Linked DNA regions of Constrictibacter sp. MBR-5. The protein of the gene in region 1 interacts with the protein of each later gene in a pairwise test. Links are inferred from orthologs where the notes say so. Each region holds a gene or a part of one and is shown on either strand. Other genes may lie near its edges.

Region 1 (2,992 bases):
CGGGCAGGCGTCGGCCGTGGTCATCAATCCGGCGGCGTTTACCCACACCTCCATCGCGCTGCTCGATGCCCTGCTCCTGCTTGACGTTCCGGTGATCGAGGTTCATCTGTCCAATGTTCACCGTCGCGAGGCATTCCGGCGGCACTCCTATGTGTCACAGGCCGCGCAGGGGGTGATCTGCGGCTTCGGCGGGCAAAGCTACATACTCGCGATCGATGCGGTCGCTTCCATCCTCGGGATCGCGCCGGAGAATTGATCGGCATGCCATCGCGCATGACGGGCCGAAACTTGTGACGGGAACGCAATCGACGATGCCAGCCTTCGACATCGACGCCGATATGATCCGGCGGCTCGCCGGACTGATCGACGAGACCGGCTTGACCGAAATCGAGTTCGACGACGGCCGCAAGCGCATCCGCGTGGCCCGGACCGCGGTGCAGACGACGACAGTGATGCCGCAAACGGCGGCGGCGCCGGCTCCCGCGCCGGTCGAGCAGGCGGCGGAGCCCGCCGCCCCGGCGCTGGACCGCACGCATCCGGGCGCCGTGACGTCGCCGATGGTCGGAACCGCCTATCTGGGGCCGGAGCCCGGCTCGCCCTCCTTCGTGAAGGTCGGCGACCGGATCGCGAAGGGCGACACGCTGCTCATCGTCGAAGCGATGAAGGTGATGAACCAGATACCGGCGCCGCGCGGCGGCACCGTCAAGCAGATCGTCGTCGCCAACGGCTCGCCCGTCGAGTTCGGCGAACTGCTGATGATCGTCGAGTGACCGTCGAACGGGGGCGCCCGTGTTCCGCAAGGTCCTGATCGCCAACCGCGGAGAGATCGCGCTCCGCATCCAGCGCGCCTGCCGCGACCTCGGCGTCGCCACGGTGGCCGTCCACTCGACCGCCGATACGGATTCGATGCATGTCCGCCTCGCCGACGAGAGCGTCTGCATCGGCCCGCCCGCGTCGCGCGATAGCTATCTCAACAAGGCGGCTCTGCTCACCGCCGCCAGCATCGCCGACGTCGACGCGATCCATCCCGGCCTCGGCTTCCTGTCGGAAAATGCCGGGTTCGCGGCGATGGTCGAGGAGCACGGCTTCACCTTCATCGGGCCGACGCCCGAGCACATCGCGATGATGGGCGACAAGATCACCGCGAAGCGCGCGGCGAAGGAAGCCGGCGTGCCGGTGGTCCCGGGTACCGACGGCCCGGTGCAGAGCGACGGCGAGGCGATCCGCCTGGCGCACGAGATCGGCTTTCCCGTCCTGATCAAGGCGGCCGGCGGCGGCGGCGGCAAGGGCATGCAGCTCGCCCAGCGGCCCGAAGAGTTGGAACGCGCACTGTCGATGGCCAAGCGCGAGGCGCAGGCGAACTTCGGCAACGACGCGGTCTATCTCGAGCGCTATCTCTACCGGCCGCGGCACATCGAGGTGCAGATCCTCGCCGACAATCACGGCAACGTCGTCCATCTCGGCGAGCGCGACTGCTCGCTGCAGCGGCGCTACCAGAAGGTCGTGGAGGAGGCGCCGTCGCCAGCGCTGACCCCGGAGCAGCGCGCCTCGATCGGCGAGATCGCCGCGAACGCGGTCCGCCGCATCGGCTATCGCGGCGTCGGGACCATGGAATTCCTCTACACGGGCGGCGAGTTCTTCTTCATCGAGATGAACACCCGCATCCAGGTCGAGCATCCGATCACCGAGGCGATCACCGGCATCGACCTCGTGCGCGAACAGATCCGGGTCGCCGCCGGAGAGCCGCTGGGCTATTCGCAGTCGGACATCCGGTTTTCCGGCCACGCCATCGAGTGCCGCGTGAATGCCGAGCACGCCCGCACCTTCGTCCCCTCGCCGGGCCGCGTCACGGGCTATCATCCGCCCGGTGGCATCGGTGTCCGCATCGATTCCCACCTCTACGACGGCTGCATGGTGCCGCCCCACTACGACAGCATGGTCTCAAAGCTGATCGTCCACGGTCGCGACCGCGACATGTGCAGGCAGAGGTTGCAACGGGCGCTCGGCGAGTATGTGATAGCGGGGATCGAGACCAATCTGGACCTTCATCGCCGGATCGTGACAGCCCCGGATTTCGCCGCCGGAGACTACGACATCCATTGGCTCGAACGATGGATGGCGGAGCAGGATTGACGCCTGTGCCGCGGCGGCGCCGTCCGGGCAGGTCATGATGGGCGGTATGACACGGGCACGCCAATCGTGATCGAGGTCACGCCGGAACTTCTGCTCAGGGCCTATGCCGCGGGTATCTTTCCCATGGCCGAGGGACGCAACGCTCAGACGGTCTATTGGATCGATCCGGAGCGCCGCGGCATCATGCCCTTGGAGAGCTTCCACGTTCCGCGCCGCCTGCGCCGGACGGTCCGCAACGGCGCGTTCGAAATCCGCTGCGACAGCGACTTCGACGCGGTGATCGCCGGTTGTGCCGATCCCGGCCCGGACCGCAGCGATACCTGGATCAACCCTGAGATCGTGCGCCTCTACGGCGGCCTGTTTGAGATGGGCAACTGCCATACGGTGGAATGCTGGCAGGACGGGCGCCTGGTCGGCGGCCTCTATGGCGTCGCCCTGGGCGGCGCCTTCTTCGGCGAGAGCATGTTCAGCCGCGTGCGCGACGCCAGCAAGGTCGCCCTGGTCCACTTGGTCGCCCGGCTCATAACCGGGGGCTTCCGGCTGCTCGACGCCCAGTTCGTCACCGAGCATCTGGCGACGTTCGGTGCGGTGGAGATCCCGCGCTCGCAATACCGGCGCATGCTGGCCGAAGCCGTCTCCACCGACGCGGCCTTCCCCCTCGACCTGAGCGACGAGGGGCTAGACCGCGTCCTGAAGGGCAGCACCTTCGGGAGCGAAGACGGGTAGCGCCGTCTCTATTTGCACTCGAGCACCCAGACGTCGTAGACGGGATGCTCCAGTGCCGAGAGCGCCGGGCTCGACGCGAACATCCAGCCGCGAAACAGCGGAAGGCTCTCCGGCGCCACGGGCAGTTCGCGAA
Region 2 (2,926 bases), on another replicon or contig:
GATGGGGCGCGGGCTCGACATCGTGTCCGGTGGCACCGATTCGCACCTGATGCTCGTCGACCTGCGGCCGATGAAGCTGACCGGCAAGGTGGCCGAGGCGGCGCTGGAGCGGGCGCGCATCACCTGCAACAAGAATGCGATCCCCTTCGACCCCGAGAAGCCGGCGATCACCTCCGGGCTCCGCCTCGGCACGCCGGCGGCGACGACGCGCGGCTTCGGCACCGCCGAGTTTCGCGAGGTCGGCGAACTGATCGCCGACGTCTTCGACGGCGTCCGGGCCAATCCCGACGACAACAGTGCGGTCGAGCGCGAGGTCGGGGACAAGGTTCTGGCGCTCTGCGGGCGCTTCCCGATCTACGCCGGATTGTGAGCGCGGCCGGCCGCAGGGGAGGCTGAAGGATGCGCTGTCCGTTCTGCCAGCACGACGACACCCAGGTGAAGGACTCGCGTCCGACCGAGGACAACACGGCCATCAGACGCCGTCGCTTCTGTCCGGGTTGCGGCGCGCGCTTCACCACCTTCGAGCGCGTCTATCTGCGCGAGTTGATGGTCGTGAAGTCGAACGGCCAGCGCGAACCCTTCAACCGCGACAAGCTGGAGCGGTCGATGCGGGTGGCGTTGCGCAAGCGGCCGGTCGAGGACGAACGCGTCGAACGGGTCATCAGCAGCCTCGTCCGCCAACTCGAGACGTCGGGCGAGACGGAGATACCGGCGAAGAAGATCGGCGAGGGGGTGATGGCGGCGCTGTCCACTCTCGATCCGGTAGCCTATGTGCGGTTCGCGTCGGTCTACCGGAATTTCCGCGAAGCGAAGGATTTCGAGGATTTCGTCGGCACGATCGGTGCCCCGGGCGACTGACCGGGCCGGCGCAGCGGACATGGACGCCCGTTTCATGGACGCGGCGCTGGGGCTGGCCCAGCGCGGGCTCGGCAGGGTCTGGCCCAATCCGTCCGTCGGCTGCGTGCTGGTGGCCGGCGGCCGGGTCGTCGGGCGCGGCTGGACGCAGCCGGGCGGGCGACCGCACGGCGAGACCGAGGCCCTCCGCCGTGCGGGCGAGGCGGCGCGCGGCGCCACCGCCTATGTCTCGCTCGAGCCATGCAATCACTGGGGCAAGACGCCGCCCTGTACCGAGGCGCTGATCGGCGCCGGCGTGTCCCGCGCCGTCGTCGCCCTGGAGGATCCCGATCCCCGCGTCAGCGGCGGGGGACTCGCGCGCCTGCGTGCGGCCGGCATCGACGTGGTGACCGGGGTCGGCGCTTCGGTGGCTGCCGAGACCAACGCGGGTTTCTTCCTGCGCATCCGGGAGGGCCGGCCACTGGTCGCGCTGAAGACGGCCACGACCCTCGACGGCCGCATCGCCACCGCTTCGGGCGAAAGCCGCTGGATCACCGGCGAGGCGGCGCGTGCCCGCGCGCATGCGCTGCGCGCCACCTATGACGCCGTCCTGGTCGGCAGCGAGACCGCGGTCGTCGACGATCCCGACCTGACATGCCGCCTTCCGGGGCTCGAGGACCGGTCGCCCGTGCGGGTGGTCCTCGACAGCGGGCTCCGCATTCCGCTCACGGCCAGGGTCGTGCGGACCGCGACGGACGTGCCGACCTGGATCGTCTGCCGCGCAGATGCGGATCCGGCGCGCGCCGCTGCACTGGAATCCGCCGGTGTGCGGCTCGTGCGGGTCGCCGAAGTCGGTGCGGGCGGACGGCCCGATCTCGCCGCCGCACTCGGCGCACTCGGTGCGCTCGGTCTGACCCGCGTCCTCGTCGAGGGAGGCGGCATCATCGGTGCCGCCCTTCTTTCCGCAGGACTCGTCGACCGGCTATACTGGTTTCGCGCAGCCATGGTGATCGGTGGCGACGGTCGCCCCGTATCGGGACCATTGGGTTTGGGATCGCTCGCCGCGGCGCCGCGGTTCCGGCGCCTCGCCGTCGAGACCGTCGGCGATGACGCCCTGGAAACCTTCGCGCGGCAAGGCTAGGTTTGCGACATGTTCACGGGGATCATTACCGATGTCGGGCACGTGCGGACCGTGGTTGCCGGAGGCGATACGCGGTTCGAAATCGCCACCGCCTACGACACCGCGGGCATCGCGATCGGCGCGTCGATCGCATGTTCCGGCCCCTGCCTGACGGTCGTCGAAAAGGGGCCGGGCTGGTTTGCCGTCGAGGCGTCGGCCGAGACCTTGAGCCGTACGACCCTGGGCGGATGGCACGAGGGGACACGGATCAACCTGGAACGCGCGCTGAAACTGGGCGACGAACTGGGCGGACACCTCGTGTCGGGGCACGTCGACGGCGTGGCCGAGGTCGTGGCGCGGCGTCCCGAGGGGGACAGCCTGCGGCTTTCGTTCCGGCCGCCGGCGGAGCTGTTCGCCTTCATCGCGGAAAAGGGGTCGGCGACCATCGAGGGGGTCTCGCTGACGGTAAACGAAGTCGAGGACGGCTGCTTCGGGGTGAACCTCATCCCGCATACGCAGACCGAAACGACCCTCGGGGAGCTGGCGCCGGGCGATCGGGTCAACATGGAAATCGACATGCTGGCGCGGTACGTCGCCCGGCTGATGGAGAACGGACCGACGTGGCGAAAGAACTAGACAATCTCGCGCGCTTCGACCCGGCTGCTTCCGAGCGCCGGCCCGAAGACCTCGAAGCCCTCTGCCCCAGCGAGGACATCATCGAGGAGGCGCGCAACGGCCGGATGTTCATCCTGGTCGACGACGAGGACCGCGAGAACGAAGGCGATCTCTGCATCCCGGCGCAGATGGCGACCCCCGAGGCGATCAACTTCATGGCCCGTTTCGGCCGCGGCCTGATCTGCCTCGCACTTACGGGCGAGCGCATCAAGCAGCTCGGCATCCCGATGATGCCGCGCGCGTCGCGCAGCCGGCAGACGACGGCGTTCACCGTGTCGATCGAGGCGCGGGAAGGGA

Evidence for each region. The genes of interacting proteins can lie anywhere in the genome.
Region 2: the proteins of accC (region 1) and ribD interact in binary tests that used the Escherichia coli proteins (3 or more experiments, as listed by UniProt). The link is inferred for Constrictibacter sp. MBR-5 from one-to-one orthologs.

What each region holds. Positions count from the first base shown.
Region 1 is NZ_JBEPTK010000004.1:356,413-359,404, forward strand. The notes cover bases 82-2,961. They hold accC (acetyl-CoA carboxylase biotin carboxylase subunit), read left to right. Parts: upstream 82-789; coding sequence 790-2,133; downstream 2,134-2,961. Other genes in these bases: aroQ (type II 3-dehydroquinate dehydratase), read left to right, coding at 82-256; accB (acetyl-CoA carboxylase biotin carboxyl carrier protein), read left to right, coding at 312-770; aat (leucyl/phenylalanyl-tRNA--protein transferase), read left to right, coding at 2,200-2,859; ABIE65_RS11780 (DUF2155 domain-containing protein), read right to left, coding at 2,868-2,961. Outside these bases: more of aroQ, read left to right, coding at 1-81; more of ABIE65_RS11780, read right to left, coding at 2,962-2,992. UniProt on the Escherichia coli protein: This protein is a component of the acetyl coenzyme A carboxylase complex; first, biotin carboxylase catalyzes the carboxylation of the carrier protein and then the transcarboxylase transfers the carboxyl group to form malonyl-CoA.
Region 2 is NZ_JBEPTK010000005.1:137,722-140,647, forward strand. The notes cover bases 113-2,926. They hold ribD (bifunctional diaminohydroxyphosphoribosylaminopyrimidine deaminase/5-amino-6-(5-phosphoribosylamino)uracil reductase RibD), read left to right. Parts: upstream 113-877; coding sequence 878-1,975; downstream 1,976-2,926. Other genes in these bases: glyA (serine hydroxymethyltransferase), read left to right, coding at 113-370; nrdR (transcriptional regulator NrdR), read left to right, coding at 400-858; ABIE65_RS12900 (riboflavin synthase), read left to right, coding at 1,985-2,590; ribB (3,4-dihydroxy-2-butanone-4-phosphate synthase), read left to right, coding at 2,668-2,926. Outside these bases: more of glyA, read left to right, coding at 1-112. UniProt on the Escherichia coli protein: Converts 2,5-diamino-6-(ribosylamino)-4(3h)-pyrimidinone 5'-phosphate into 5-amino-6-(ribosylamino)-2,4(1h,3h)-pyrimidinedione 5'-phosphate.